One region of the Streptomyces sp. NPDC007991 genome, then DNA from elsewhere that is predicted to be linked to it. Evidence: riboswitches for the same ligand, from Rfam matches in the RefSeq annotation. Region 1 holds a riboswitch; each other region holds the start of a gene.
The links. A riboswitch is a leader RNA that binds a small molecule or an ion and turns the genes downstream of it on or off. The one in region 1 is predicted to bind cyclic di-AMP.

Region 1 (7,771 bases):
GTTGTCGAGGCGAAAGAGAAGTTGGTGAACGACCGTCACCCGTCGGGGACCATGCCCCCGGCTCCGGCTTCCGACGCCGACTCGGCGCACTACGCGTCGTACGGCACCCAGGAAGCCCAGTACGGCGACTTCACCACGTACGGCGACTACGCCGCCACCGGATTTGACACCACGGGTACGGACGGCACCGGTTTTGCGGCCACCGGCCACACCACCGCGACGTTCGCGACCGACCCCCTCTTCGGCGACATGCCGGGCAGCGGTCACGACACGGGCGCGTACGACACCGGCCACTGGCCCACCGGCACGCACGACAACCCGCACTACGACGCGTACGCGGCCCAGCACCACGCCGCCTACGACACCGGCGTCTACGACACGACGGCCTGGACGGCCGGGCAGCAGCCGCTCCCGGTCATCCCGCCGCAGGCCACCTCCCCGGACAGCACCGGGCAGTGGGACACCGGTGCCTGGATCCAGCCCGACCAGTCCGGCAATGCGGCCGACCAGACCCAGCAGTGGGAATGGGGCACGCAGGCCTTCGACACCGGCGCCTACGACGCCACGCAGTGGAACACCGACGGCGCCGGCGCCCCGGCCCCCGACGCGTACGAGCAGCACGGCGAAACCTTCGAGCAGCACGAGACCGCGACGTTCGATCAGGTCGCCTACGACGAATTCGACGGGGCCGCCTACCACGACCCCGCCCAGGACGGCGGCGAGCCGGCCGCCACCGGCGAACTGCCCACCGTCGCCCCGCTCCTGGACGGCCAGGAGGAGACCGGCCCGCGCGCCGGCTCACGGGCGGCCGCGCGCGCCGGGTCCCGTTCCCGTCGCCGTACGCCGCCCAGGCGCTCGGCGCTGCTGACCATCGCGGTGCCCTCGGCGTGCGTGATGGGCGTCGCGGGCATCGCCGCCGCCTCCGTCGGCACGTTCTCCGACGACGGCGCCGCCGAGGCGCACACGACCGCGGCGGACGCGCAGCCGGTGAAACCGGCCGCCGCCAACAACAAGCTGGACACGCAGCTCCAGAGCCTCGCCGCCGGCGCCGACGACTTCGCCGACCGGGCCAGCCGTACGCAGGAGCGCATCGACCTCAAGGCCCAGCAGGCGGCCGAGCGCAAGCGCGCCGCGCAGGAGGCGGCCCGCAAGGAGCGGCTGCGCCCCAAGTTCGCCCTGCCGGTCGCCCGGCACGGACTCAGCGCCTACTACGGCCAGTCGGGCATCAACTGGATGTCCCTGCACACCGGCATCGACTTTCCCGTCTCGTACGGCACGACCGTGATGGCCGCGACCGACGGCACCGTCCGCACGCAGTGGAACAGCGCGTACGGCAACATGATGATCGTGACCGCGAAGGACGGCACGGAGACGTGGTACTGCCACCTCTCCACCTACACGGTCCCCTCCGGTACGACCGTGAAGGCCGGCGATCCGATCGCGCGCTCCGGCAACTCCGGCAACTCGACCGGCCCTCATCTGCACTTCGAGGTGCGCCCGGCCGGCGGCTCGGCGATCGACCCGCTCCCGTGGCTGCGCAGCCACGGCATCGACCCGACGTAACGTCCCGGCAGCCCCCGCCCGTCGGGCGAACGGGGGCTGGTCTCATACGGCTACAGCTTCTCCACCGGCGCGTACCGCAGCAGCAGGCGCTTGGGCTTGGTGTCCCCGAAGTCGATGGTCGCCTCGGCGTTCCCGCCCGTGCCCTTCACCGCCACGACGGTGCCGAGTCCGAACTGGTCGTGCGTGACCCGGTCCCCGACCGCCAGGGACACGACCGGCTTCTCGGAGGTCCGGCGCGTGGCGAAACCGGACGCGCCCGACGCCGACGAGCGGGAGCGGGACGACGACAGCGAGGCCGCCACTCCGGAGACCGGGCCGGAGGACGCGGGCGCGGTGGCTCCCGTCCGCTTCCACTCCACGTAGGCCGGCGGGATCTCCTCCAGGAAGCGGGAGGGCGGGTTGTACGACGGCTGGCCCCAGGCGCTGCGCAGGGTGGACCGCGTCAGATACAGCCGCTCCCGCGCGCGTGTGATCCCGACGTACGCCAGGCGCCGCTCCTCCTCCAGCTCCTTGGTCTGGCCGAGGGCGCGCATGTGCGGGAAGACGCCGTCCTCCATGCCGGTCAGGAAGACGACCGGGAACTCCAGGCCCTTGGCGGTGTGCAGGGTCATCAACGTGATGACGCCGTCGCCGTCCTCCTCGTCGGGGATCTGGTCGGAGTCGGCGACCAGCGCGACCTGTTCGAGGAAGTCGGCCAGCGTACCCCCCGGGGCGGCAGCCCCTGGCGTCTCCGCCTCCTCGCCGCGCTCCTGCTCGAACTCCATGGCGACGGCGGCGAGTTCCTGGAGGTTCTCGATCCGCGTCTCGTCCTGCGGGTCGGTGGAGGCCTGCAACTCGGCGAGGTACCCGGTGCGCTCCAGGACGGCTTCCAGCACGGTGGCCGGTCCGGCGCCGGACTCGACGATCGTACGGAGGTCCTCCATCAGCGTGTTGAACCGCTTGACGGCGTTGGTGGAGCGCGCGGCCATGCCGTACGCCTCGTCCACGCGCTTCAGCGCCTGCGGGAAGCTGATCTTCTCCCGCTGGGCGAGGGCGTCGATCATCGCCTCGGCGCGGTCTCCGATGCCCCGCTTGGGGACGTTGAGGATCCGGCGCAGCGGCACCGAGTCCTCCGGGTTGGCCAGCACGCGCAGGTAGGCGAGGACGTCCCGGACCTCCTTGCGCTCGTAGAAGCGGACGCCGCCGACGACCTTGTAGGGCAGGCCGACGCGGATGAAGACCTCTTCGAAGACACGGGACTGGGCGTTGGTCCGGTAGAAGACGGCGACGTCGCCGGCCTTCGCCTCGCCGGCGTCCGTGAGGCGGTCTATCTCGTCGGCGACGAACTGCGCCTCGTCGTGCTCGGTGTCGGCGACATAGCCGGTGATCGTGGCTCCCGCGCCCGCGTTGGTCCACAGGTTCTTGGGGCGGCGGGACTCGTTGCGCTCGATGACCGCGTTGGCCGCGCTGAGGATCGTCTGGGTGGAGCGGTAGTTCTGCTCCAGCAGGATCGTCGTCGCGTCCGGGTAGTCCTCCTCGAACTGGAGGATGTTGCGGATCGTCGCGCCACGGAAGGCGTAGATCGACTGGTCGGCGTCACCCACGACGCACAGCTCGGCGGGCGGGACGTCCTCCGGGCCCGGCGGTACGTCGACGGGGTGTTCGCGGGTGCCGACGAGTTCCCGGACGAGGGCGTACTGGGCGTGGTTGGTGTCCTGGTACTCGTCCACCAGCACGTGGCGGAAGCGGCGGCGGTAGTGCTCGGCGACGTCCGGGAAGGCGCGCAGCAGGTTGACCGTCGTCATGATCAGGTCGTCGAAGTCGAGGGCGTTCGCCTCGCGCAGCCGCGACTGGTACATCGCGTAGGCCTGGGCGAGGGTCTTCTCGAAGCCGTCCGTGGCCTGGGCGGCGAAGTCCTCCTCGTCGATCAGCTCGTTCTTCAGGTTGCTGATCTTGGCGCTGAAGGACTTGGGCGGGAAGCGCTTGGGGTCGAGGTCCAGGTCGCGGCAGACCAGCGCCATCAGACGCTTGGAGTCGGCGGCGTCGTAGATCGAGAACGAGGAGGTGAAGCCGAGCTTCTTGCTCTCGCGCCGCAGGATGCGCACGCAGGCGCTGTGGAAGGTCATCACCCACATCGCGTTCGCCCGCGGGCCGACGAGCTGCTCGACGCGCTCCTTCATCTCGCCGGCGGCCTTGTTGGTGAAGGTGATCGCGAGGATCTGGCCCGGGTGCACGCCCCGCTCGGCGAGCAGGTGGGCGATGCGGTGCGTGAGCACGCGGGTCTTGCCGGAGCCGGCGCCGGCCACGATGAGCAGCGGGGAGCCGGAGTGGACGACGGCGGCGCGCTGGTTGTCGTTCAGCCCCTCCAGGAGGGCGGCGGTGTCCACCGGCGGGCGCGGGGCGCCGTCGCGGTAGTAGGTGTCCCGGTCCGGGGGCGCGTCGAACTTCCCGCCGAACAGATCGTCCGGAACCGGCTCCGGTACATGATCGTCCTCGGGTGGCGGCGGGGGCTCGTCCGCGGGGCCCCGCTGGGCCTGGAGGTCCGCCAGGAAGCTGTCGTCAAAGAGGCTGCTCATCGCTCTCCGAGTCTAGGGCGCCCCACTGACAGCCCGCTGCCGCCCTGAGAACATCGCCGAAAGCACCCCCTCGTCACCCTTCATCCCCGCATGGTCACGGAGCGCTACGGCCGTCACAATTATGACGAACCCGTGACCAACCCCCCTGCACCGATGACTCTCGGCGACGCTCTCAGGTAAGGTCACGAAAATGTATCGGGCATATCGCCCATCAACCTTCACAAGGGCCACACGAGTTGGCTACCGTGCGGGCAGGCCGCACGACCCCCACCGGCGAACGTCGCCGGGCCGCGCGGCCTCCGCCGAGTCCGGTGTGCCGCAGCGGCAGCCGGAGCCGGGGACCCAACCGAGAACTCTGGGGTGAATCGGCCGGACTCCCTTCGCGGAGGCGGCCGTAGGGCAACCCTTCCGATGTACCCGCCCGAACCCGACAGCTAACCCGGTAGGCGGAGCATGGAAGGAGTCGCCTCCCTTGGCGTCGCACCGCAAGTCGCGTCCCGCTGGTACGCGCGTCGCAGGCATACGGACCCCCGCCCTGGCAACGGCGGCCCTGACATCCGTCGCCCTGCTGTCCCAGTCGGCCAACGCCGCCCCCGAGGCCGACGACAAGCCGAGTCTCGAGGAAGTCGAGAAGAAGGTCGACGACCTGTACCGCCAGGCCGAGTCGGCAACCGACAAGTACAACTCGGCCAAGGAGAAGACCACCAAGCAGCGCAAGCGCGTCGACACCCTCCTCGACGACGTCGCCCAGCGCACCCAGAAGCTCAACGAGGCACGGGAGGAACTCGGTTCCTTCGCCGCCGCCCAGTACCGCACCGGCGCCTCCGCCCCGGACACGGCGACGTTCCTGCTCGCGGACACCCCGCAGGACTACTTCGACCAGACCCAGCTGATGGACCGGATGACCGGCCGTCAGAAGGTCGCGGTCGACGACTACGTCACCCAGCAGTCCGAGACGATGAAGAAGCGTCAGGAGGCCACCGAGAGCCTCGAGACGCTCACCGACACGCAGGGCGACCTGAAGACGGCCAAGGCCACCGTCCAGCGCAAACTCGCCGACGCGCGCGAACTGCTGTCGAAGCTGACCGCCGAGGAGAAGGCGCGGCTCGCGGCGATCGAGCGGGAGAAGCAGCAGGAGGCCGCCCGCAAGGCCGCCGAGCTGGCCCGGCAGCAGGCCGCGCAGCAGAAGGCGCAGGAGCAGGCCGCCCAGCAACAGGACAGCGGCTCCTCCTCGGCGGGCTCCGGCACGTCCTCCTCGACGGCCCCGGCCGACTCCTCGTACGCCACCAAGGCCGAGAAGGCGCTCGCCTTCGCCCGCGCGCAGATCGGTAAGCCGTACGTCTGGGGCGCCGTCGGCCCCGGCTCCTACGACTGCTCCGGCCTCACCCAGGCCGCCTGGAAGGCCGCGGGCGTCACCCTGCCGCGCACGACCTACGACCAGGTCAACGCCGGCACCACGGTCTCGCTGGCCGACGCCCAGCCCGGTGACCTGGTCTTCTTCTACGACGACATCAGCCACGTCGGCATCTACATCGGCAACGGCATGATGATCCACGCCCCGAAGCCCGGCGCCTATGTGCGCGAGGAGTCGATCTACTACGACGGCCAGTCGGCGATCCACAGCGTGGTGCGGCCGGCCTGAGGTCCCGCAGGCCGTTGAAGGCACGCGCGCGTGCGGGTGCTCTCGCGTTTTTGAGGCGCCCGCGCGCGTGCCCCGCTCACAACGCGCGCGGCGCCTCCTAGCATCGGGCCATGCCCGGCCCCTCCCCCTCCACCGCCTGGTGGGCGCAGCGCGCACCGTCCGCCAGCGCAGCCGTGCTGACGACCGGCACCCTGTCCGTCGGTCTGGATCTGGCGGGGTACGGCGTCCTCTCCCGTATCGCCCTCGGTGTGACCTGCGCGGCCTGGCTGATGCTCGCCGTGGACTTCACCCTGCGGCTGCCGCTGGCCGGCACGACGTTGCGGTCGTACGCGGGGGTGCCGGGCCTGGTGGACACCGTGGCGACGGCCACCCTCACCACCGTGGCGGCGACGGCGGTACTCGGCACCGGCTTCTCGGCGGTCGGCGCGCAGGGTCTGGCCGCGGCCCTGCTGGTGCTGGCCCTGCTGCCCTGGCCCGTCGCGCTGGCCCGACCTGTGCAGGACGGGGGGCGGCGCAGGCCCGGGACGGTGTTCGCGCGCTGCCTGGCCACGCAGGGGCTCGCCGTGCTCGGCGCCACGCTCGCCGCCGCCGAGTCGGTGGCCTGGCTCGCCCACGCGGCGCTCGTGCTGTTCTGGCTGGGGCTCGTGCTGTACCTCCTCGCCCTGGCCCGCTTCGATGTGCGGCAGGTGGCCGAGGGGCGCGGCGACCACTGGCTCGTGGGCGGGGCGCTCGCCCTGTCGGCGCTGGCCGGGGCGCGGCTGATCAGCTCCGACAGCGCGCGCCTGTACCTGTGGAACGTCGACGACCGCGGCATCCTGCGCCATGTGACCGTCGCGCTGCTCGTGCTCACCCTGGCCTGCTGCGCCGTCCTGCTCGCCGCCGAGTTCCTGCGGCCCCGGCCCCGCACCGACATCCGCCGCTGGGCGACCGTGTTCACCTGGGCCAAGACGGCCACGGCGAGCCTGGCCGTCGCCGCCGCCCTCGACGTCTCCTGGCTCGACGGCCTGGGGGAGGTACTGCTGTGGGTCTCGGTCGCCGGATGGCTCGGGATCGCCGCCTGGGCGGTCGCGTCGGCCCGGGCCTACGTCGTGCCGGGCCGGGTCAGGTCCAGAGCACGGCGATGAAGACGTTCGCCGTGGTCAGCGCACCGACCAGGCCGAACAGGCCCTTGTCCACCTTCTCGTCGTCCCGCTTCACGTAGACCAGGCCGAGGATCACGATCAGCAGGGCCAGCTTGACGCCGATCTTGATGTTGTTCACGGACTGGTCGTCGGCCTGGTTGAGGCCGACCAGGATCACACCGGTGACCAGCATGGTCAGCGCGCCGTGCAGCATCGCGGGGGTGTAGCGGGCGGTGCCCTCGCCCATCGCCTTCATCTGGGTGAGGAAACCGCCCAGGAGCGAGGCGATGCCGATGATGTGGAGGCCGACGAAGAGGTGGATGAGTACGTCCATGAGGCCGGAGCCTAATCAGGGGCTCCACAGCCGCCCGACACCGGCCCTTCGGATGCATATATGCGCCCTATAGCACCCGTCCGCGCCTCACACCCATGATTCGGCGTATTGATCATCACGCTGAGTTAAGTTGACGGCGGCGAGACAAGATCACGGTCGCATACGGTCACCACCGGTCCTCTCGGGACACTTCCGCGCACCCGCCACCGGGCCGCCGCGGCGCGGTTTAGCGTCCTGCCCCAGGTGCCCGGCTCCCCACCGCCGCCCGGGCCAGGGGCGGCAGTCGGACACCACCGCCGAGAAATCCGGTGCCGGTCCGCTTCCCCTGTGCGGGCCGCCGCCGGACGCGCAGGCCGCCCGTCCGCTCCCCCTGGCGGCCGTACGCACCCGTCGGCGGTCGCAGGAAAGGACGTGGCCCCAGGTGGCAGCGCACCGCAAGCCCCGCCGGCGCTCCGCGAGCGGCAACACGGCCCGTACGGCCGCCACGATCGCCCTCGCGGGCGCGGCGACCGCGACGGGCTTCGACGGCACCGGACATGCCGAACCCGAGCTCACC
Region 2 (7,771 bases), on a different contig from region 1:
GGAGCCGCTGCCGTACTCGGGGACCGGCGCGGAGGTGACGGTGAGCGGTTCCGGGTGCTGGTCCCAGGCCGTCTTGGGGTGTGCCATCAGCGGGCGGTGTCCGCGGTCGCCTCGGAGAGGGCCTGCGCGAAGGCGAGCGCCTGGCGCACGGTCTCCGGTCCGTCCCCCGCCTCGCTGACGCGCAGGCTGAGGTCGTCCGCCGTCGAGTTGCCGGTGTAGCCGTGGTCCGCCTCGCAGTTGGGGTCGCCGCAGGCGGCCGGCTCCAGGTCGATGCGGGAGACGGCGCCCCAGCCGATGGTGAGGACGACCTCACGGGGCAGGGTGCCCGGCTTGTACGACTCCGGGTTGGCGACCACGCGGCTGACCACGATCGACGAGATGCGGCTCATCTTCACGGACTCCGTCGACGTCGTGGCGTACGGCGTCGGGGAGGTGCTGTCGGCGGCCTGTTCGTCGGTGTGGCTGACGATGAAGCGGTGGTCCGTGAGGACGAGCACCGTCACATGCCGCCGCACCTCGTTCTGGTCGAACGTCGTCTCCTGGTGGACCAGGTACGACCGGATGGGCTCGCCGCCCACGGCGGCCTCCACCGCCTCGGCCACAAGGGCCGGGTAGTAGCCGCTGCGCTCGATCGCCGCCCGCAGCCCCTGGGTCGTCGTACTGGTCTTGGCCATGACGCCCATCCTACGGGGGACCACTGACTGCGAGGCACCGCTCGCCCCCGGTCAGTGCGTGGTGAAGGTTCGCTGTCAGTACGCGGGGAGGGTCCGCGGGCCGAGGTCGTCACGGGCGGGCGGTGGCGCGAGGCGGACGGAAGCGCCCAGGACGCTCAGGCCGTGCGAGGCGACGACGACCGGCTCCAGGGTGACCGCGACGACCTCGGGATGGTCGTCGACCAGCCGGGACACCCGCAGCAGCAGCTCCTCCAGGGCGCGGGTGTCGGCCGGCGCGGAGCCGCGCCAGCCGAACAGCAGGGGCGCGGTGCGGATCGAGCGCACCAGCGAGGTCGCCTCCTTGTCGGTGACCGGGATCAGCCGGTGGGCCGTGTCCCCGAGCAGCTGCGAGGCGGCCCCGGCGAGCCCGAAGGAGAGCACGGCTCCGGCCGCGGGGTCGATGACGGCCCGTACGACCACGTCCACGCCGCGCGGCGCCATCCGCTGCACGACGGGGCGCAGCTCCTCCGGCGGTCCGAACAGCTCGGTCAACTCGGTGTACGACCTGAGCAGTTGGTCCTCGTCCCCGAGGTCGAGGCGTACGCCGCCCAGGTCCGCGCGGTGCCGCAGGTGCGGGGCGGTGGCCTTGAGGGCGACGGGGTAGCCGAGGGTGCGGGCGGCCTCGGCGGCGGCGTCGGGGGTCGGGGCGGGCAGGGCGCGGTGGACATGGATGCCGTAGTGGCCGAGCAGGTCGCAGGTCTCGTCCGCGCCGAGCGTGAGTCCCTGCCCGCGCGCGAGGAGCCCGTCGATCAGTGTGGCGGCGCCCTTCTCGTCGATGTCCTCGTACTCGGGCACCTTGCCGGGGTCGGTGGCGTCGCGCCGCCACTGCGCGTAGGTGACGGCCTGCCCCAGGGCACGGACGGCGCGCTCGGCGGCGGGGTAGGCGGGGATGAGGTGCTCGCCTTCGGGAGCCTCGGCGGTGGGGAGTCGTTCGCCGGCAGATGCCGGACCGGCTTCGGTGGCTGTCGGGCGAAAGGCGACGTGTGGAGGATCGCCCGCCTCGGCCTGCGGTGCCGTGCTCGCCGCCGCCGACAGGGCCTCCGCCAGGCCGCCCAGCTCCACGTGCACCACCAGGACCGGCTTGGCCGGGGCGGCGGCCACCGCGGAGCGCAGCGCGTCGGCGAGGGCCGCGTCCGCGACCGAGCCCTCCCCCACCGCCGGTATGGCGGTGACGACCACGGCGTCGCACCGGTCGTCGGCCAGCGCGCGCGACAGGGCCGTGTGGAAGTCCGCGGCCGAGGCCGCCGTGGTCAGATCCTGCGGGGGGTGCGGCCGCAGTCCCTCGGCGAGGCACGCGTCGTACGTGAGCAGGCCGAGCGACTCGGAATTGCCGAGGATCGCCACCCGGGGCCCGGCCGGCAGCGGCTGGCGGGCGAGCAGCAGCCCGGCGTCCACCAGCTCGGTGATGGTGTCGACCCGGATGACGCCGGCCTGCCGCAGCAGCGCGGAGACCGTCGCGTGCGGAAGCCGGGTCGCCCGTACGGCGTGCCCCTGGGGCGCGGCCGCGTGCCGGGCGCCCTGGACGACGACCAGCGGCTTGGCGGCGGCCGTGCGGCGGGCGAGGCGGGTGAACTTGCGGGGGTTGCCGATGGACTCCAGGTACATGAGGACGACGTCGGTGTCGGGGTCCTCGTACCAGTACTGCAGGACGTCGTTGCCGGAGACGTCGGCCCGGTTGCCGGAGGAGACGAACGTGGAGACGCCGGTCACGCCCGTGACGCCGCCGCCGCGCCGGTGCAGCCGGGACAGCAGGGCGATGCCGATGGCGCCGGACTGGGCGAACAGGCCGATCCGGCCCGGTCGCGGCGTCTCGGGCGCGAGGGAGGCGTTGAGCCGTACCCGCGGGGAGGTGTTGATGATGCCGAAGGCGTTCGGCCCGATGATCCGCATGCCGTAGGTGCGCGCCTGCCGCACGAGCGCGCGCTGGCGTTCGCGCCCCTCGGTGCCGCTCTCGGCGTATCCGGCGGAGACCACGACCAGCCCCTGTACGCCGTGTTCGCCGCACTCGGTGACGACCTCGGGCACGTGTTCGGCCGGCACGGCGACGACCGCCAGGTCGACCGGGCCGTCGATGTCCCGCACAGAGCGGTGGGCGGGGACCCCGTCGAGTTCCTTCTGTTCCTCGGGCAGTGCCCTGTTCACGGCGTAGAGGCGGCCGGTGTACCCGGCGTCGCGGATGTTGCCGAGGACGCTGCGGCCGACGCCGCCCGGTGTGCGCCCCGCTCCGATGACGGCGACCGTGCCGGGCGCGAGGAGCCGCTGCACGGACCGGGCCTCGGCGCGGTGCTCGCGCGCGTACTGCACGGCGAGGGAGCGGTCGGTGGGTTCGAGGTCGAACTCCAGACGGACGACGCCGTCCTCGAAGCTGCGCTTCTGGGTGTACCCGGCGTCGGTGAACACCTTGATCATCTTGTTGTTGGCGGGCAGCACCTCGGCGGCGAAGCGGCGGATGCCGCGCTCGCGGGCGACGGCGGCGATGTGTTCGAGGAGAGCGGAGGCGACGCCCCTGCCCTGGTGGGCGTCCTGCACCAGGAAGGCGACCTCGGCCTCGTCGGCGGGCGCGGACGCGGGCGTTCCGTCCGCGCCGATCCGGTCGTAGCGTACGGTGGCGATGAACTCGCCGCCGACTGTGGCCGCGAGTCCCACCCGGTCCACAAAGTCGTGGTGCGTGAAGCGGTGGACGTCCTTGGCGGACAGGCGAGGGTACGGCGCGAAGAAGCGGTAGTACTTCGACTCGTCGGAGACCTGCTCGTAGAAGCTGACCAGGCGCTCGGCGTCATCAACGGTGATGGGCCGGATGCGCGCGGTGCCGCCGTCGCGCAGCACCACGTCGGCTTCCCAGTGGGCGGGATACTCGTGCCGGTCCGGCGAGGTCTGCATGGGCCCCAGAGTACGTCTGGCGTCTGACAACGGCGCGAGGCAGTCTGTGGAGGGCGTCAGTCGGGTCGAGGCCGCGATCCGACGGCACCCGGGGCGGTGCATCAGGACTGCCCCGGCAGCTTCACGTATGGGAAACTGGTCTAGACAACCCTGAAAACCGAAGGGCAGCAACACATGGCTGAGCGCCGCGTCAACGTCGGCTGGGCCGAGGGCCTCCACGCCCGCCCCGCCTCCATCTTCGTCCGAGCCGCCACGGCCGCAGGCGTCCCGGTGACGATCGCCAAGGCAGACGGCAACCCCGTCAACGCGGCCTCCATGCTGGCCGTCCTCGGCCTCGGTGCCCAGGGCGGCGAGGAGATCGTCCTCGCCTCCGACGCCGAGGGTGCGGACGCCGCCCTGGACCGGCTGGCGAAGCTGGTCTCCGAGGGTCTCGAAGAACTGCCCGAGACCGTCTGAGTGCGCATCCTGAAGGGCTCGTCCGAATTCATCGGGCGGGCCCTTCGCCATTCCGGCTCGCGGGTCACCATTTCCGGTCAGGGGTCGCGAATTCACCGTTCCGGGGCAGCAGAAATAATCCCCCGCGAATTACCCTGCTCTTTGTATACGGCTCGTGTGTTAATGCCGCAGGCTCGCCGTGTTTACGGGATGTTGCGAGTTCCTCACACGCTCGGCCCGGTCCCCGGCGGAGCCGAAACGCAGCCGGTGTGCGGCCGTCGCGCGCTCGGTGTGCAGCGCCGTGACCGCCCGCGCCCGCTCGCTGTCCCCGCGCGCCACCGCGTCCACGATCGCGCCGTGCTCGGTCCAGGACTCCACGGGCCCGGCCGGCGCCTCGACCGTGTACATCCAGGCGATCTTGTGGCGGAGCTGGGTGAGCATCGAGGTCAGCGCGGGGCTGCCGGAGGCCTGTGCGAGCGTCTCGTGGAACCAGCCTCCCAGGGAGCGCAGGTCGTCGCTGTTGCCCCGGCGGGCGCGCTCCTGGCCGAGCCTCACCAGGCCGCGCAGGACCTTCAGATGGGCCTCGGTGCGGCGCTGGGCCGCACGGGCCGCGCCGAGCGGCTCCAGCAGCAGCCGCATCTCCAGCAGGTCGGCGGCCTCCTGCTCGGTGGGTTCGGCGACGCACGCACCCGCGTGCCGCCGGGTCACCACGAAGCCCTCCGCCTCCAGGGTGCGCAGGGCCTCCCTGACGGGGACACGCGAGACGCCGTAGCGGCGGGCGAGGAGTTCCTCGGTCAGCCGGCCGCCGCGTTCGTAGACACCCGCGACGATGTCGTCCCGGATGGCCGTGCACACCGAGTGCGCCGGAATGCGCATGACCGACCTCCGTTTAATCCCCGTGAAACGTCGACGAGTGACACGTGTTCCGTGACTCTATTGCAATGAGCCGGAATTTCCGACGGCGGACCGGAATCCATGGATATTTTTTGGACAGCCGGACGTGACAAACGCCGAAAGCCCCGGCTCGGGGAGCCGGGGCCTCGGGGGAAGCGGAGTGGTACGCCGTCAGACGCTCACACCGTGCGAGCGGAGGTAGGCGACGGGGTCGATGTCGGAGCCGTACTCGGGGCTCGTACGGGCCTCGAAGTGCAGGTGCGGGCCGGTGACGTTGCCGGTCGCGCCGGACAGGCCGATCTGCTGGCCGGGGGTGACCTTCTGGCCCACCGAGACGCCGATGGACGACAGGTGGCCGTACTGGGTGTACGTGCCGTCGTTCATCTTGATCACGATCTGGTTGCCGTAGGAACCGCCCCAGCCTGCCTCGACGACCTCGCCCATGCCGACCGCGTGGACGGAGGTGCCGGTGGCGGCGTGGAAGTCGACGCCGGTGTGGCTGCCGGAGGACCACAGGCCGCTGCTGGCCTGGTAGCCGGTGGAGATGTACGAGCCGGAGATCGGGGGCACGAAGGTGTTGAGGCGCTTGCGCTCGGCCTCGCGGGCGGCGCGCTCCTTGGCCTCGCGGGCCTTCTCGGCCGCCTCCTTGGCCTCCTTGGCAGCCTCGGCGGCCCGCTCGCGGGCGGCCTCCTCGGCCTTCTTCTTGGCGGCGGCCTCCTCGGCGGCCTGCCTCTGGGCGGCGGCCTGGGCGTCGATCTGCTGGGCCACGGTGCCGCCCATGGTGACGACGGGGGTGAGGCCGGTCTGCTCGACGGAGGGCTCGGCGGCGAAGGCCGGAGCGGCCACGGTGCCGATGACACCGGTGGTGGCGAGGGCCGCGACGCCCGCCGCGCGGGCCGTGCCGCGCTGCATGCGGCTGGGACGACGATGTTTCCCGGTGGCGCGGGTGAACGCCATGGAGTGCCTGGTCCTTTCCTTCCTTCTCGCCTACCGGGTTAGCTGACGGGTTCGGAGCAGGAAGGTCTCCTACGGACCCCCTCGCGGCTCGCGCGGGCGTCCGATTCACCCCAGGGACTGCGGTGGGTCCCCGGCTCCCCTGGCTCGCGCCGTACGGGGACTCGGCGATGACTGTCCGGTGCCGCGGGTGCGGCGCACTGCCTGACGGACAGCCCGGACGAACCTAAGCGGGGCCACTTTCAATTCCCAAACGGATCCCGGTTTTTGTAGCGCATCCCACAGGGCAGACAGGCAACCTCCGCACCAATTCGGGCATAAAGGAGCCCTGGTGCCTTAGAAGACAACCAGGGCCCCTACGCGCGCGTGCCGCTACTCGGCGGCCACGACGGAGACTTCGCCGATACCCAGGGCCTCGACCGGGTCCTTGATCTGCGCCGCGTCACCGACGAGCACCGTCACCAGACGGTCCACCGGGAAGGCGCTGACGGCCGCCGCGGTGGCCTCCACGGTGCCGGTCGCGGCGAGCTGCCGGTACAACGTGGCCTGGAAGTCGTCGGGCAGGTGCTGCTCGACCTGGTCGGCCAGCGTGCTCGCGACGGCCGCCGCCGTCTCGTACTTCAGCGGCGCCACGCCGACCAGGTTCTGCACGGCGACGTCCCGCTCGGCGTCGGTCAGTCCCTCGGCGGCGAGTGTGCGCAGCACCGTCCACAGGTCCTGGAGGGCGGGGCCGGTGTTGGGCGTGTCCACCGAGCCGCTGATGGCGAGCATCGCGGCACCGGTCCCGTCCGGGGCGGACCTGAGGACCTGGCCGAAGGCCCGCACCCCGTAGGTGTAGCCCTTCTCCTCGCGCAGCACGCGGTCCAGGCGGGAGGTGAGGGTGCCGCCGAGGCAGTACGTGCCGAGCACCTGCGCGGGCCACACGCGGTCGTGCCGGTCCGGGCCGATCCGGCCGATCAGCAGCTGCGTCTGGACGGCGCCGGGGCGGTCCACGATGACGACCCGGCCGGTGTCGTCGGCGGTCACCGGCGGCACCGGGCGCGGCTCGGCCGCGGAGCCGGTCCAGGCGCCCAGCGTGTCGCCGAGCAGGGCGTCGAGGTCGATGCCGGTGAGGTCGCCGACGACCACGGCGGTGGCCGTGGCGGGCCTGACGTGCCTCTCGTAGAAGGCGCGTACGGCCGCGGAGTCGATCGCGGCGACCGTCTCCTCGGTGCCCTGGCGGGGCCGGGACATGCGCGAGTCCGCCGGGAAGAGCTCCTTGGAGAGCTCCACGGCGGCACGGCGGGCGGGGTTGGCCAGCTCGTGCGGGATCTCGTCGAGGCGGTTGCGGACCAGCCGCTCGACCTCGCTGTCGGCGAACGCGGGGGCCCTCAGGGCGTCGGCGATCAGGCCGAGCCCCTTGGCGAGCCGGGAGGCCGGCACCTCCAGGCTGAGCCGCACGCCGGGGTGGTCGGCGTGCGCGTCGAGGGTGGCTCCGGCGCGCTCCAGCTCGGCGGCGAAGTCCTCGGCGGAGTGCTTGTCGGTGCCCTCGGAGAAGGCCCGGGCCATGATCGTGGCCACGCCGTCGGTGCCGGCCGGCTCGGCTTCCAGGGGTGCGTCCAGCAGCACCTCCACGGCGACGACCTGCTGGCCGGGGCGGTGGCAGCGCAGGACCGTCAGGCCGTTGCCGAGGGTGCCGCGCTCGGGGGCCGGGAAGGCCCACGGCCTGGCCTCGCCCGCCTGCGGCTGGGGGTGGAAGTCCATCGTGGCGAGCTCGGTCACTTGGCCGCCTCCTCGTTCTCGGTCAGGGCCGCGGCTGCGGTGTTCTCGGTGGTGTCGGCGTCCTCGGCGGTCTCCGCGTCGCCCGTCTCCTCGGCGACGGGCTCATAGACGAGCACCGCGCGGTTGTCGGGCCG
Region 3 (7,771 bases), on a different contig from region 1:
ATGTCATGGTGACAACCCGGATCGATTGTGCAGTGCGGATCGTTGTCAATGCCGCGTGAGCTGCCTCTCTGGCCCGCCGACCCCCCTGTGAGCCCTCCGCCGGACCCTCTTCCGCGCACCTGCCCCGGGGCACCCATACCATGCTTCTGAACACGTTCAAAGGCCCCTTGGGCCCCCAGAAGGGTCAACGTGACCCTTCTCGTCGCCCTGGAGTGCCGAATTCCTTGTGAAGAACTTCACGAACTTTTCCGGAGGGCTGCTCCCGGGGGCCTCGCGCGAGCCCCCGGGAGGCGCTCAAACGTGATCCATGCCTGCTCAGAAGCGGCCTGCTGCCTGTCCGAGGCGACCTAGGCGACGGACCACGCGATGCCGTCGAGGATGTCGTGCTCGCTGACGACGACCTCCTGCGCGCCGGTCCGCTCCATGATCGACAGCAGGACGAGGGACCCCGCCCCGATCACGTCGACCCGGCCGGGGTGCATCGAGGGCACGGCCGCGCGCTCGGCGTGGGTGGAGCGCAGCAGCCACTCGGTGATCTCGCGGACCCGGTCGTGGGAGACACGGGAGTGGTGGATGGCGGCCGAGTCGTACGCGGGCAGTTCCTGGGCGATCGCCGACACGGTCGTCACGGACCCGGCCAGGCCCACCAGCGTGCGGGCCTCGCGCAGCGGGACCGTCTCCTCGGCGAGGTCGAGGGCGGCCTCGATGTCCGCCCGCATGGCCGCGATCTGCTCCGTCGAGGGCGGCTCGGTCACCACCCCGTCCCGGACCAGGTGCCGCTCGGTCATGCGGACACAGCCGATGTCCACCGAGCGTGCCGCGCGGACCCGGTCGTCGCCGACGACGAACTCGGTCGAGCCGCCGCCGATGTCCACGACGAGGTAGGGCTTCGGCAGGTGGTCGCGCCCGGCGAGCTCCTTGGTGGCGCCGGTGAAGGAGAACTCGGCCTCCTGGTCCCCGGAGATCACCTCGGGCTCGACGCCCAGGATGTCCAGCACGCCGCGCACGAACTCGTCCCTGTTCTCGGCGTCCCGGGAGGCGGAGGTCGCCACGAACCGCAGCCGCTCCGCCCCGTGCTCCTTGATGATCCCGGCGTACTCGCGGCAGGCCGCGAAGGTCCGCTGGAGCGCCTCGGGGGCGAGCCGGCCGGTGCGGTCGACGCCCTGCCCCAGCCGCACGATCGTCATCCGGCGGTCCAGATCGACCAGCTCGCCGGTGCCCGGGTCGGCGTCGGCGACCAGGAGCCGGATGGAGTTCGTACCGCAGTCCACGGCGGCGACACGGGTCACTGGGCGTCCTCCTCGACGGTCGTCACACAGGCGCCCTTGCGCCACCACTCGGGCAGCATGGCCAGCGCCTCGTCGCCCAGCGGGTTCACGCCCGGCCCCGCGGCCAGCGCGTGCGCCACCAGCACGTGCAGGCACTTCACCCGGTCCGGCATGCCGCCCGCGCTGGGGAAGTTCTTCAGCTCCTCGATCTCGTCACGGCGCCGGATGTAGTCCTCGTGCGCCGCCCGGTACGCCGCCGCCAGCTCCGGGTCCGCGGCCAGCCGCTCGGTCATCTCCTTCATCACGCCGTTCGCCTCCAGCGTGCCGATCGCCGAGTTCGCCTTCGGGCACGTCAGGTAGTACAGCGTGGGGAACGGAGTCCCGTCCGGCAGCCGCGGGGCCGTCTCGACGACGTCGGGCTGTCCGCACGGGCACCGGTGCGCGATCGCGCGCAGGCCGCGCGGGGGCCGGCCGAGCTGCTGCTTGAAGGCCTCGACGTCCGTGTCGGTGGGCTCGGTGCGCGGGGTGGTCGGCGGGGGCGTTTCCATGACTGTGTTCAGGCTGTCTTTCTGGGTTCAGGTCACTGGCTGGGTGTCGGGTCACTGGTCGGAGGCGTCGGCCTTGTCGACCCCGTCCCAGACGTTCGAGTACCAGGGGCGGTCGGCCGCCCCGAGGTCGGCGTGCGACTGCTTCGCCGCGTGCGGGTCGACGACGATGAACCCCGTCTCCCCCGGCATGACGTAGTGCAACCGCTTCCGGATCTGCTGCTCCGCGTACGCGTCGTCCTGCCAGCGCGCCTTCTGGTCGCGCAGCCGTTCGACACGCTGGCGGGCCTGCTGCTGTTCGCGCTGGAGGTCGTCGATCTCGGCGCGCTGCGAGACGTACTCCCGCATCGGGTAGGCCAGGGCCACGATCAGCGAGCACATCACCAGGGCGAGCAGCGCGGCCCGGCCGGTCAGCCGGGAGCGGCGGGCCTGGCGCTTGGTCTGGGAGCGGTAGACCCGGGCCGCGGTCTGCTCGCCGAGCAGCCGGATCCTGGTCGCGGTGGAGAACCGGTCCCGGTCCTTCACGGCCATCTGTCCGCCTCCCGCTCCGCCGTCATACGCGCGTACGTCCCCGGACACGGTACGGGACCGAGTACGGGGACGTACGTACGACGCTGCTACTTACGGGCCGGGTCAGCCCTTGAAGCGCGGGAAGGCGCTGCGGCCGGCGTACACCGCCGCGTCGTCGAGGATCTCCTCGATGCGCAGCAGCTGGTTGTACTTGGCGACGCGCTCGGAGCGGGCCGGGGCGCCGGTCTTGATCTGACCGCAGTTGGTGGCGACGGCCAGGTCCGCGATGGTGACGTCCTCGGTCTCGCCGGAGCGGTGGGACATCATGCACTTGAAGCCGTTGCGCTGGGCCAGCTCGACGGCGTCGAGGGTCTCGGTCAGCGAGCCGATCTGGTTGACCTTGACCAGGAGCGCGTTGGCCGCGCCCTCCTCGATGCCGCGGGCCAGGCGCTCGGGGTTGGTGACGAACAGGTCGTCGCCGACGAGCTGGACCTTGTCACCGAGCTTGGCGGTGATGGTCTTCCAGCCCTCCCAGTCGTCCTCGAACAGCGGGTCCTCGATGGAGACGAGCGGGTACGCGTCGACGAGCTCCGCGTAGTACTCGGTCATCTCGGCGGCCGAGCGCTCCTTGCCCTCGAAGGTGTAGACGCCGTCCTTGTAGAACTCGGACGCGGCGACGTCGAGCGCCAGGGCGATCTGCTCGCCGGGGGTGTAGCCGGCCTCGTTGATCGCCTCCAGGATGAGGTCGAGGGCCTCGCGGTTGGAGCCGAGGTTCGGGGCGAAGCCGCCCTCGTCGCCGAGGCCGGTGGCCAGGCCCTTCGACTTCAGGACCTTCTTCAGCGTGTGGTAGACCTCGGCGCCCCAGCGCAGGGCCTCGGAGAAGGACTCCGCGCCGATCGGCGCGATCATGAACTCCTGGATGTCCACGTTGGAGTCGGCGTGCGAGCCGCCGTTCAGGATGTTCATCATCGGCACCGGCAGCAGGTGCGCGTTCGGACCGCCCAGGTAGCGGAAGAGCGGCAGGTCGCTGGCCTCGGAGGCGGCGTGGGCGACGGCGAGGGAGACGCCGAGGATGGCGTTGGCGCCGAGGGAGCCCTTGTTGTCGGTGGCGTCCAGGTCGAACATGGCCTGGTCGATCAGGCGCTGCTCGGTGGCGTCGTAGCCGACGAGCTCCGGGCCGATCTGCTCGATGACCGCGAGGACGGCCTTCTCCACACCCTTGCCGAGGTAGCGGTTCGAGTCGCCGTCGCGCAGCTCGATGGCCTCGAAGGCGCCCGTGGAGGCGCCGGACGGGACGGCGGCACGGCCGGTGCTGCCGTCGTCGAGGCCGACCTCGACCTCGACCGTGGGGTTGCCTCGGGAGTCCAGGATTTCCCGGGCTACGACGACGTCGATGGACGGCACGAGCATCTCCTTCTTCATGTGACGCGGGTACGCGGGCCGCGGGGACCCGGCGAGGCGCGGGCCGCGGTGGCTCGCGACATGAGCCTAACCGGCTCCGGGCGATCGGCCACCGGGTCGCCCACCCCATGGACAGAACCGAGAGTAAATTGTTTCCGAACGGAACAAAGCCGGTTCGCAAAGACCGGCAGAAAAAACCCCGCCCCGGTGCGCACGGGGGATGACGCACCGGGGCGGGGAGCCCGTGGGGACGGGGGTGGGCCGCTGCTTACTTCAGGTGCAGCTGCTGGCCCGGGTAGATCAGGTTGGCGTCCGTGATGATGTCCTTGTTCAGCTCGAACAGCTTCTCCCAGCCGCCCTCGACCTTCTGCTCGGTCGCGATGGAGCTGAGGGTGTCACCCTTGACGACCTTGTACTCGCCGTCGCCCTTCTTGACCTTCTTGCCGGTCGGGGTGGTGACGGTCTTCTGGGTCTGGGCCGGGCGCTCATCGGAGCGGGAGGCCGGCTGCTGCTCGCTCTGGCGGGTCTCGGTGGAGCCGCCGCCCTGCGCGGAGCCGCCGCTGTAGCCGGCGCTCGACAGGCCCTTGCCGCAGACCGGCCAGGCACCCTTGCCCTGGCTCGCGAGGACCTTCTCGGCGACCTGGATCTGCTGGTCCTTGCTCGCCTGGTCGGCGGTGGAGGCGTACTGGGTGCCGCCGTACGCGGCCCAGGTGGAGGCGGAGAACTGCAGACCGCCGTAGTAGCCGTTGCCGGTGTTGATGGACCAGTTGCCGCCGGACTCGCACTGGGCGACGGCGTCCCACTCGGAGGCGGTGGCGGCGGAGGCGCTGCCGGACGCCATCAGCGGGGCGGCGACGGCGGCACCGGTGACACCGGCGATGGCGATGACCCGAGAGGCCTTGGACGGACGGCGGTGCGTGCCCTTGCCGGAAAACAGCATGGAGAGATCCCCTCACCGACGCCTGCGAGGTGAGCTGTCGGGTTCGGGCCGGTTGAGTTGCCCGGCCGCGTCCCTCCCGGGACACGGCTTCACCCCAAGCCCTTCCGGCACAACCGGCCGGTCGGGCACTTACCTTGGGTCCCCCGCTCCTGCCTGCGGCGCTTGACGCGACGACTGTTCCCGTGCGGCCGCTGGCAGGATTCGGCGTTGCGGCAGCCGGGGCTCGCGGTGGCGAGCGGTCATGACCGTAGACACGCGATCCGCGGAATTCCAAAGACGATCAGGGCTTCTGAGATCTATCTCTCACCGCACCGATAAGGGACATCAGACGCAAACGGTGACATGAACTCGCGCGGTTTCGGGGTGACTTCCGCCGCCGTTTCCGGACTGCCCCACCGGCTACTTCTCGTCCGCTTCGACCCCTACGGTGAGCTTCTGACCGGGGCGGATGAGGTCCGGGTCGGTGCCGACGGCCGTCTCGTTCCCGGCGTAGAGGGCGTGCCATCCGCCGCTGAGGTCAAGAGAGTTCGCGATGGACCAGAGGCTGTCGCCGGGGCGAACGGTGTAGGAGCCGTCCGTCGCCTCCCGGGAGGCCCCGCCGTCGCGCGAGGCGTGCCGTCCGGCGGACCCGGACGTACGGCCGTCCTCGGCCGCGGTGCCCTCATCGGCGCTGGGGCCGCGGTGACGGCCGGCGGTGGTGTCGGGTTCGGGTCCGGCTTCGGGTTCGGCGGGTGCCGAAGAGTCGTCGCCCTGACGGGAGTTGTCGGGCTGGTCACTCTCGGGGGCAGGCGACTGGTCCCGCGTCGAGGCATCGGCGGAATCGGATGAATTGTCGGACTTGGCGGTTTCGTCCTCCGAGGTCGACTGCCTGTCGGAGGACGACTCGGAGGAGTCGAGCAGTCCGGGCGAGTCCGTCGGATCGGAGGAGTCGGAGGAGTCGGAGGAGTCGGAGGAACCGGACGAGTCGGACGTGTCCGAGTCCTTGTCCTGCTCCAGGCCGGAGAGCAGCCCGCAGGTGCGCCAGGCGCCGACACCCTGGTCGGCGAGGATTCTCTCGGCCACGGCGATCTGCTGGGAGCGGCTGGCCAGGTCGGCACTCGGGGCGTAGTCGAGACCGCCGTGGTTCTCCCAGTCCTCCTGGGACAACTGGAGGCCGCCGAAGTATCCGTTGCCGCTGTTCTGGCTCCACGCGCCGCCGGTCTCGCAGTCCGCGACCCGGTCCCAGGTCGTACCGTCGGCCGCGCTGGCACCGGAGGCCCCGAGGAGCGGGATCGCGATGGCGGAGCCGGTTACCCCGGCCGCGACGAGGAGAGCCGGAGCCTGGCGGGGGCGACGGTGCCGACCGTTCCCGGAGAGCATACGGAGACCTTTCGCGAGACAGCAGTGACCGGCGCGGCGGAGGGTGCCTGGGCCGCGCTGATGATGGGTGAACGTATCGGCAGTCGATCACTTGTCACAAGTTCATGCCGCGCAGATCACGTGAAGATCACAGTCATGACGGCGTGTCATGTTTAGGCCGGTGAGAACTCCACCGGCAGCGTGCGCAGCCCGCGCATGATGAGACCGCCGCGCCATCTCAGCTCGGCCGGGTCCGCCGCGAGCCGCAGGTCCGGGAGGCGGGTGAGGAGCGCGGCGAGCGCGGTCTGGCCCTCCAGGCGGGCGAGCGGGGCGCCGAGACAGTAGTGGATGCCGTGGCCATAGCCGAGGTGCTGGTTGTCACGGCGGGCGAGATCGAGCGCGTCCGGATCGGCGAACCGCTCCGGATCCCGGTCCGCGGCGGCCAGGACGACGAGGACCGGGTCGCCGGGCGCGATGTGCTGCCCGCCGAGCGTCAGCGGCTGGGTGGCGAACCGCCAAGTGGCGAGTTCGACGGGGCCGTCGTAACGCAGCAGCTCCTCGACGCCGGTCTCCAGCAGGCCGCTCTCCCCGGCGGCGAGGGACGCCTGGAGGCGCGCGCGCTGCCCGGGGTGGGTGAGCAGGGCGTAGGTGCCGTTGCCGATCAGGTTCACGGTCGTTTCGAACCCGGCGAACAGCAGGATGAAGGCCATGGCCGCGGCCTCGTTCTCGGTGAGGTGCTCACCGTGGTCGGAGGCGCGGATCAGCCCGGAGATGAGGTCCTCGCCGGGGGCGGGCTCGGTGGGCAGCGCCTCCCGCTTGCGGTGGATGAGGTCGGCGAGATAGCCGCGCATCTTCTTCACGGACCGCGCCACGCCGCCCCGGGGCCCGCCCTGGTGACGGATCATCATCCCCGCCCAGTCGCGGAAGTCGTCCTGGTCCTCGCGGGGGACACCGAGCAGGTCGCAGATGGCGTAGATGGGGAGCGGGAACGCGAACTCGTGGATGAGGTCGGCGGACCCCTTCCGCGCGAAGCCGTCGATCAGGGTGTCGGTGAGCTCCCGCACCCGCGGCGCGAACTCGGCGACCCGGCGGGGCGTGAACGCCTTGGACACGAGCCGCCGCAGCCGGGTGTGGTCCGGCGGGTCGATGTTGAGCAGATGCGTCATCAGCTCGGCCTTGCGCTCCCCGGGGATCCCGGTCTTGCCCTTGGCGTGCGCGGGCTCGTCGTGATGCGCCGGGTTCTTGGAGAGCCGGGGGTCGGCGAGCGTCTGCTTGGCATCGGCGTACCGCGTGACCAGCCAGGCCTCCACGCCGCTGGGCAGCTTGGTGCGGTGCACCGGGGCGTGCTCGCGCAGCCAGGCGTAGGCGGGGTAGGGGTTGCTCGCGAACTCCCAGGTGAAGAGGTCGGGAGCGGCGGGCGGGGTGCTGGGCTGGGGCTGGTCGGTCACTCCCCGACGGTATCGGGCTCCGCCTCCCCCCTGCCCTCGGCCGGTCTCAGCCCTGCTCCGCCTCCCTGATCGCGTCCCGGTACGCGCGGGCCGCCGCTCTCAGGGCCGCTTCCGGGTCCACGCCCTCCGACTCCGCGCGGACCGCCAGGGCCAGCAGGTCGTAGCCGATGCCCTCGACCGGCGGGAGCGGTATGTCCAGGCCGGCTGTGCGGGCGCGGGACGCCAGCTTGGCCGCGAGGGCCAGGCCGGGCTGGCCGAGGGGAATGCCCTCGGTGACCGAGCTGCGCTGCTTCTCGACCGCCTTGGTGCGCAGCCAGTGCG
Region 4 (7,771 bases), on a different contig from region 1:
ATGAAGCCGCCGAACTCGCCGCCGGCCTTGCCCGAGGGCACGCCCTCGCCGCCGGTGTCGAAGGTGGCGATGGAGCTCCAGCCCTCGCCGATGGTCTTCATGCCGTCGGGGCCCTTGCCGGGGTGCTCCCCGGCCTTGGGGGCGTGCTCGCGCGGCCCGCCCTTCTCGAAGCCCTTTCCGAACTCCTTGCCGGAGCCCTTGCGGAAGTCCTTGCCGGCGTCCTTCTCCTCGGTGACCTTCGCACCCTTGGGCGGGGTGAAGTCGAAGGTCGACGGGGCCGGTTTGCCGAAGCTGACCTTGGTGAAGCCCGCGTCGACGACGGCGGCGCCGCCACTCGCCGGGGTCAGCGTGAACTTCAGCGGCATGCCGGTCTTCGCGTCCACGGCCACGGTGACCGCGCCGACCGTCGAGCCGGACTGCCTGGGCTTGATGACCAGCTTGTAGGCGTCCCGGCCGGCGACCTGGGCGGTGCCGTCCACGGTCACGGAGGTCGTGTCGCCGGTGGCCTTCAGCGCCTCCTCGGCGAAGTCCTTCGGCGTGGCCGGCGGCTGCTGGTCCTTGCCGCGCTCCGGGCTGTCGGAGGCGGTACCGTGGTAGACCTCGTTCGACTTGCTGTCGTAGCCCCAGACGTCCTTGCCGTTGTGGACGATGCTGTACTCGGCGGCGTTCTCCAGCAGCGACAGCTTCTGCTTGTCCGGGCCGTCGGCCGCGACGCGCAGGGTGTGCGTGCCGGAGGCCAGTTCCGTGAGCTTGGCCGTCGGGTCGGCCGAGGAGCCGCCCCGGTCCGGGCTCGCGGCACCGGACATCAGGCTGCTCTCCAGCCCGCCGAGGTCCGGCAGGCCGAGGTCCGTGCTGATCTTCACGGTGCCGGACAGCTGCTGGACGTCCGACTTGGCGATCTTCTCGATGAGCTGCTGTGCGGTGATCTTCGGGAGGTCGGGGTCACCGGAGTCGGCGAGTGCGGGGACCAGCCCGATCGTCGCGGCCGCCACCCCCACCACCGTGACCGGGACGATGTACCGCGCGGCTTTGCGCCGCCCGGAGCGCTGCTCGTCGACCTCCCCGGCGGTCGTGCTGTCGTCGGATGCGTACGGTGCCATGTGTGCCCTACCTCCGTGGTCGGCGGCGGCTGTCCGTGTCGTGCACGCACTCGTCCCTGAGCCGCCATTCTCACCCGAACTGGTGAGGAGTGGTGTTTTTCCGTGGTGACCATCTGACCAAATCGGCGGGCGAGATACGTCAGACCCGGGGCTCAACTCCACGTACTGCTGCGGTATGACACGACAGGGCGGCTTCTCCCCCGACCCGTAGGGGTCGTGGGGGAAAACGCGCTAGCCGGCCCGGTGCACCACCGCGTCCGACAGCTCCACCAGGGCCGTCTTCGCGGCGCACTCGGGCAGCGGCGCCAGTGCCGAGCGGGCGTCCTGGGCGTAGCGGACGGTGTCCCGACGGGCCTGTTCCAGCGCCGGGTGGGCCCGCAGCAGGCGCAGGGCCTCGGCGTGCCGGTCGTCGTCGGTGAGATCGGAGTCCAGCAGTTCGCACAGGGCGATGTCGTCCGCGAGTCCGAGCCGGGCCGCGCGCTCGCGCAGCCGCAGCACCGGCAGGGTGGGGATGCCCTCGCGCAGGTCGGTGCCGGGCGTCTTGCCGGACTCGTGGGAGTCGGAGGCGATGTCCAGGACGTCGTCCGCGAGCTGGAAGGCGACGCCGAGCCGTTCGCCGTACTGGGTCAGCACATCCACGACCGTCTCGTCGGCGCCGGACATCATCGCGCCGAAACGGCACGACACCGCCACCAGCGAGCCGGTCTTCCCGCCCAGCACGTCCAGGTAGTGCTCGACCGGGTCGCGGCCGTCCTGCGGTCCGGCGGTCTCCAGGATCTGGCCGGTCACCAGCCGTTCGAACGCCTCGGCCTGTACCCGCACCGCCTCCGGGCCGAGGTCGGCCAGGATGTGCGAGGCGCGGGCGAACAGGAAGTCACCGGTGAGGACCGCGACGGAGTTGCCCCAGCGGGCGTTCGCGCTCGCCACCCCGCGCCGCACGGCGGCCTCGTCCATCACGTCGTCGTGGTACAGCGTGGCGAGGTGGGTCAGCTCCACGACGACGGCCGACGGCACGATCCCGGGCGCGTACCGGTCGCCGAACTGGGCGGTGAGCATCACGAGCAGCGGACGGAACCGCTTGCCGCCGGCCCGGACCAGGTGCTGGGCGGCCTCCGTGATGAAGGGCACCTCACTCTTGGTGGCCTCGAGCAAGCCTTCCTCGACAGCCGCCAACCCGGTCTGGACATCGGCTTCCAGAGCCTGGTCCCGCACGCTCAGCCCGAACGGCCCGACGTCGGTCACGAGGGGTCTCCTGTCTGCTGTGTCTGCCGGTGATCACACGGTTTGTCGATAGGTCGCTGCCATCACTCGAGTCAGCGTATCCGGTCACCTTTCGATCACCACCAGCGCCCAGGGTTACAGGCCGGTTGGTATCCGATCACGACCGCTATGTTTTTGATCAGCTCATAAGAGCAGACATTTATCGACTTACCGGGAGGTAATGGCCTATGTGCGATTTGCCGCAATAGGTAAGCGAATCCCCTTCGCGCACATTGCCCCAAGGACTCGTGATCAGTGAGTTGAATCACGTTATCCCCTGTGACGCCCCACTCCGGCACCGGCCCGTACCCCCTTCCGCCGCACGCAAGTTGAGCCTTGGCTTCAGCAAAGGATCAAGTGCCCCATAAGCCCCTGACCAAGGTCAACCACTCGATATGTGACTCCGGTGCTTGTTCCCGACATGTGCTCTCGCATACGTTCCGGGCCTGTCCGGCGGACGCCGAATCCTGCCCCCGCCCGGACTTCCCACACGAACCCACCCACTCACGCAGGGCAGGAGCGGGGGACCCAGGTACGTCGCCGGTCCGCACAGCGGACCGGCTCGGGGTGAAGCCGCCCACGGAGCGACAGCGCCGTGGGCGGCCGGGCACCTCCCGGCCCGAACCCGACAGCTCACCTCGCAGGCGGCGGAGAGGAACATCGCCATGCCCCGAGGCAAGCACCGTCGCACCAGAACCAGTCGGCTCACCCGTCGTGTCGTGGCCATCGGCACCGGCGGAGCGGCCCTCGCCCTGCCGCTGATCGGCGCGACGCAGGCCGGCGCCGCCGAGCCGGCCCGGAGCGCGCCCACCGTCGCGCAGTCCGTGCCGCAGGCGGCCCAGCCCGCCACGTCCCTCACGTACACCGTCGCCAAGGGCGACTCCCTCGCCCGCATCGCGGACAAATACGACGTGCCGGGCGGCTGGAAGCAGCTCTACAAGGACAACCGTGCCGCCGTCGGCGACAACCCGCAGCTGATCCACCCGGGTCTGAAGCTCACGGTGAAGACGGCCAAGGCGGACGCCGCGACGAAGACGGCGACCAAGTCCTCCGCCCCCGCCAAGCCGGCCGCGAAGCCCGCGGGTGGCGTCGCCCAGGCCACCCAGGCCTCCGCGAAGACCTACCCGGACAACCTGGACGGCTGGATCCGCGAGGCGCTGGACATCATGGCGCAGAAGGGGATTCCGGGTTCGTACGACGGCATCTACCGCAACATCATGCGCGAGTCGTCCGGCAACCCCCAGGCGATCAACAACTGGGACTCCAACGCCGCCCAGGGCACCCCGTCCAAGGGTCTGCTCCAGGTCATCGACCCGACCTTCGCCGCCTACCACGTGGCCGGCACCTCCTTCGACCCGTACGACCCGGTCGCCAACATCACGGCGGCCTGCAACTACGCGGCGGCCCGCTACGGCTCGATCGACAACGTCAACGGCCCGTACTGAGCCGTCCCGTCCAGCAGTCGTTCGAGGACGACGGCGATGCCGTCGTCCTCGTTCGACAGGGTGATCTCGTCGGCCACGGCCTTGAGTTCGGGATGGGCGTTGGCCATGGCGACACCGTGGGCGGCCCAGTCGAACATCGGGATGTCGTTGGGCATGTCCCCGAAGGCGATGGTGTCCGCCGGCCGCAGCCCCAGGTGTTCGGCGGCCAGCGCCAGGCCGGTGGCCTTGGTGATGCCGCACGGCTGGAGCTCGACCGTGCCGGGCCCCGACATCGTCACCGTCGCCAGTGAACCGACAACCGAGCGGGCCGTCGTCGCCAACTCGTCGTCCGACAGGTGGGGATGCCGCAGCAGCACCTTGCTGATGGGCTCGCCCCACAGGTCGTCGCGCCGGTCGACCCGTACCGCCGGCAGGGTCGGGTGCGGCATGAGATAGCCGGGCTCGATGAGCGTGAGGCCGTCGACCCCGTCCTGGTCGACCGCGGCGTACACCTGCCCCACCTCGGCCTCGATCTTGCCGAGGGCGGTCTCCGCCAGCTCCCGGTCCAGGGTGATGGACCACAGCAGCCGGTCCGCACCGGCGTCGTACACCTGCGCGCCCTGCCCGCACACCGCGAGCCCCCCGCAGCCGAGGTCGTCCAGGAGCGGCCGCACTCTCGGTGCCGGCCGGCCCGTCACCACGAGGTGCTGGGCCCCGGCGTCCACCACCCGCATGAGCGCGGCGAGGGACCGGTCGGACAGGGTGTCGTCGCCGCGCAGCAGCGTCCCGTCCAGATCGGTGGCGATGAGTGAATATGCGATGGGTGCGGCCATGATCAGAGAATACGGACAGCGCGCCCCTCCGTTTCATCGCGCGGCGCACACCGTGTGCCCGGTTGAAGGCCTCTGCACCGGTTGGCAACAACATCGCCCGCTACCTACCGCCGAGGGCGTCTCGGGCGGTACCTTCCATGTGTCCAGGGGGGACTTGATCGGGGGGTCGAGTTGAGCAGTGGGCGTGTTCGTGTGGGGGTGCCCGGGGAGCTCGGCGAGGGGGAGAAGGAGCGCTGGCGCGCGCTGCGCGCGGCGTCGGAGACACCGCGCAACCCCTTCATGGAACCGGAGTTCACCGAAGCCGTCGGCCTGGTGAGGCCCCGGGCGCGGGTCGCGGTGGTGTACGAGGGGCTGGAGCCGGCCGGCTTCCTGCCCCATGAGCGGGGCCCGTTGGGGCAGGGCAGGGCGATCGGACTCGGCGTCTCGGACGCGCAGGGCGCGATCCTGCGGCCCGGCCTGCGTCTGGACACGGGCCAACTGCTGCGGGGCTGCGCGCTGTCGAGCTTCGCCTTCGACAACCTGGAGGCCGAACAGCGGCTGTTCGTCCCCCACGCGGCCGAGGAGCACGCCACCTACGTCATCGACGTGGAGAAGGGCTACGAGACGTACGAGTCGGTGCTGCGCGCCCAGTCGCCGAAGTTCCTGAAGACCACCCTGGCCAAGGAGCGCAGGCTGGGCCGGCAGGTCGGCGAACTGCGGTTCGTCTTCGACGAACGCGAACCGGCCGCGCTGCGCACGCTCATGGAGTGGAAGTCGGCGCAGTACCGAAGGACGGGCCGCCGGGACCGGTTCGCCCAGGAGTGGATCACCCGGCTGGTGGGGCGGCTGGCCGAGACCCGGGCACCGGAGTGCACCGGCACGCTGTCCGTGCTGTACGCCGGTCAGCAGCCCGTCGCCGCGCACTTCGGACTGCGTTCGGCGTCAGTCCTGGCCTGCTGGTTCCCGGCCTACGACCCGGAGTTCGCGAAGTACTCGCCGGGTCTGGTGCTGCACCTGCGCATGGCCGAGGCGGCGGCCGCCGAGGGCATCGGCATGCTCGACCTGGGGCGGGGCGCGGCCGAGTACAAGGACGCGCTGAAGACGGGCGAACTGCCCGTGTACGAGGGGGCGGTGACGCGTCCGGGTGCGGGCGCGGCGCTGCACTGGCTGAGCCGCGAGCCGGCGCGCCGCGCGCACAGCTTCGTCCGCGGCAGGCCACGGCTGGCTGCGCTGGCCGCGCGGACCCTGAAGGGCGCGGCCCGGCTGCGCCGTACCTGACGACGATCCTGACGACGAGGGGGGAGGGGCCCCATGGCCCGTTCGGCACGGGCGCAGGAGGAGATACGGCGGTTCCTGGACATCGGGGCGGTGCAGGTCGCCGAGCTGGACCTCGACGGTGACGAGGCGGTCCTCAGACCGGGCCCGGGGAGTCCGCCGGTGACGCACGGCGAGGTGTTCGCCCTGGTCAGACAGCGCGGACACCCCGTGGGGACGCTGCTCGCACGGGTGCCGGAGGGCGCGGACGCGAAGGCGGTGCTCGCGGAGCGGGCGAAGACGGTCCTCGCGGAACGAGCGGAAGCCGTTCCCCCGGAGCGGCCGGAGGCCATTCCCCCGGAGCGGGCGGAGACGGGCCTCTCGGAACGAGCGGAAGCCGTTCCCCCGGAGCGGGCAGAGGTCGTTCCCCCGGAGCGGGCGAAGACGGGCCTCTCGGAACGAGCGGAAGCCGTTCCCGCGAAACGGGCAGAGGCCATTCCCCCGGAACGGGCAAACACAGGCCTCCCGGAACGGGCGGAAGCCGTTCCCCCGGAACGGGCGAAGACAGGCCTCCCGGAACGGGCCGAAGTCGTTCCCCCGGAACGGGCGAAGACAGGCCTCCCGGAACGGGCCGAAGTCGTTCCCCCGGAGCGGGCAGAGGCCGTTCCTCCGGAGCGGCCGGAGACAGCACCCGCGTACCGGCCGGAGGCGATGCTCGCGGAGCGGGCGGAAGCCGTGGGCGCCGCACGGACGGAGGCCGTCCCCACCGGGCGGACGGAAGCCGTCCCCACGGCACGGGCGCAAGCCGTCCCCGCGGCGCGGGCGCGGGCAGCGGCCTGTGCGCCTCCGTACGCGAGTGTCGTCGTCGCCACCCGGGAGCGTGCCGGGCAGCTGGCCCGGGCGCTGGACTCGCTGCTGGCGCAGGACCATCCGCGGTTCGAGATCGTCGTCGTGGACAACGCTCCGGTGACGAGCGAGACGCGGGAGCTGGTCGAGCGGAAGTACGGCGAGCGCGTGCGGTACGTGCGCGAGCCGGTGCCCGGCCTCGCGGTCGCGCACAACACGGGTCTCGCGGCCGCGCACGGTGATGTCGTCGCCTTCACGGACGACGACGTCGTCGCCGATCCGCGCTGGCTGACCGAGCTGACCACGCCCTTCGCCGCCGACCCCGGACTCGGGTGCAGCACCGGGCTGATCCTGCCGGCGCGGCTGACCACCCCGGCCCAGGTGCTGCTGGAGAGCCACGGCGGCTTCGCCAAAGGGTTCACTCCAAGGACGTACGACCCGGCGCGCCCCCCGGGCGACGAGCCGCTGTTCCCGTTCACCGCGGGGCGGTTCGGCTCCGGTGCCAACATGGCCTTCCGGACGGCCGTCCTGCGTGCCGTCGGCGGTTTCGACCCGGCCACCGGTGCCGGCACGGCCGCCCGGGGCGGCGACGACCTCTACGGCTTCGTCCGCGTCCTCGCCGAGGGCCACCGGCTGCGCTACACCCCGTCCGCACTGGTGTGGCACCACCACCGGGAGACCTGGCGGGACCTTCAGACGCAGGCGTACGGCTACGGCGCCGGCCTCACCGCCTATCTCACCGCGGTGCTCGTGAACCGGCCCGCGCTGCTGCCGGCGTTCCTCGCGAAACTGCCCCGGGGCCTCGCCCACGCCCGCGCGCTGACCGCCGTACGCGCGACGGAGGGCGGCGGGACGCCGGGCGACCACGACACACGGACGCATCCCTGGCCGCGCCGGCTGTCGCGGTTGCAGCGCCGGGGGATGGTGTACGGGCCCGTCGGCTATCTGCGCGCGCGGCGGGCGCTGCGCGCGCGTGGTGAGGGGGCGGGATGAGAACGCCGGCACGTACGCGCGACGACGGGCAGGGAGGCGGCCGGGCGCGGCGGGGGGCGCGGGACGCCGAGGGGCCGATAGC

Region 2: linked by a shared signal. The riboswitch ahead of ACFZDA_RS00580 (peptidoglycan DD-metalloendopeptidase family protein) and the one ahead of ACFZDA_RS21535 (NlpC/P60 family protein) in region 1 are both predicted to bind cyclic di-AMP.
Region 3: linked by a shared signal. The riboswitch ahead of ACFZDA_RS11270 (transglycosylase family protein) and the one ahead of ACFZDA_RS21535 (NlpC/P60 family protein) in region 1 are both predicted to bind cyclic di-AMP.
Region 4: linked by a shared signal. The riboswitch ahead of ACFZDA_RS38765 (transglycosylase SLT domain-containing protein) and the one ahead of ACFZDA_RS21535 (NlpC/P60 family protein) in region 1 are both predicted to bind cyclic di-AMP.

What each region holds. Positions count from the first base shown of each region.
Region 1 covers NZ_JBIBJD010000007.1:189,326-197,096, reverse strand. The annotation lists gene ACFZDA_RS21545 (peptidoglycan DD-metalloendopeptidase family protein) at 1-1,563, shown strand, start outside; gene pcrA (DNA helicase PcrA) at 1,614-4,118, opposite strand; cyclic di-AMP (ydaO/yuaA leader) riboswitch at 4,409-4,582, shown strand; gene ACFZDA_RS21535 (NlpC/P60 family protein) at 4,591-5,760, shown strand; gene ACFZDA_RS21530 (hypothetical protein) at 5,871-6,884, shown strand; gene ACFZDA_RS21525 (hypothetical protein) at 6,862-7,215, opposite strand; gene ACFZDA_RS21520 (NlpC/P60 family protein) at 7,637-7,771, shown strand, end outside.
Region 2 covers NZ_JBIBJD010000001.1:147,650-155,420, reverse strand. The annotation lists gene ACFZDA_RS00605 (alkaline phosphatase family protein) at 1-87, opposite strand, end outside; gene ACFZDA_RS00600 (DUF5998 family protein) at 87-683, opposite strand; gene ACFZDA_RS00595 (GNAT family N-acetyltransferase) at 750-3,593, opposite strand; gene ACFZDA_RS00590 (HPr family phosphocarrier protein) at 3,768-4,049, shown strand; gene ACFZDA_RS00585 (FCD domain-containing protein) at 4,209-4,904, opposite strand; gene ACFZDA_RS00580 (peptidoglycan DD-metalloendopeptidase family protein) at 5,094-5,879, opposite strand; cyclic di-AMP (ydaO/yuaA leader) riboswitch at 5,893-6,056, opposite strand; gene ACFZDA_RS00575 (insulinase family protein) at 6,249-7,637, opposite strand; gene ACFZDA_RS00570 (insulinase family protein) at 7,634-7,771, opposite strand, start outside.
Region 3 covers NZ_JBIBJD010000003.1:603,296-611,066, reverse strand. The annotation lists gene ACFZDA_RS11290 (exopolyphosphatase) at 348-1,289, opposite strand; gene ACFZDA_RS11285 (DUF501 domain-containing protein) at 1,286-1,816, opposite strand; gene ACFZDA_RS11280 (septum formation initiator family protein) at 1,868-2,344, opposite strand; gene eno (phosphopyruvate hydratase) at 2,447-3,727, opposite strand; gene ACFZDA_RS11270 (transglycosylase family protein) at 3,993-4,664, opposite strand; cyclic di-AMP (ydaO/yuaA leader) riboswitch at 4,669-4,835, opposite strand; gene ACFZDA_RS11265 (transglycosylase family protein) at 5,064-6,023, opposite strand; gene ACFZDA_RS11260 (cytochrome P450) at 6,176-7,450, opposite strand; gene ACFZDA_RS11255 (nucleoside triphosphate pyrophosphohydrolase) at 7,497-7,771, opposite strand, start outside.
Region 4 covers NZ_JBIBJD010000020.1:123,233-131,003, reverse strand. The annotation lists gene ACFZDA_RS38775 (outer membrane lipoprotein carrier protein LolA) at 1-1,100, opposite strand, end outside; gene ACFZDA_RS38770 (polyprenyl synthetase family protein) at 1,332-2,342, opposite strand; cyclic di-AMP (ydaO/yuaA leader) riboswitch at 2,848-3,022, shown strand; gene ACFZDA_RS38765 (transglycosylase SLT domain-containing protein) at 3,026-3,805, shown strand; gene ACFZDA_RS38760 (Cof-type HAD-IIB family hydrolase) at 3,769-4,617, opposite strand; gene ACFZDA_RS38755 (GNAT family N-acetyltransferase) at 4,789-5,874, shown strand; partial or broken gene ACFZDA_RS38750 (glycosyltransferase) at 6,643-7,689, shown strand.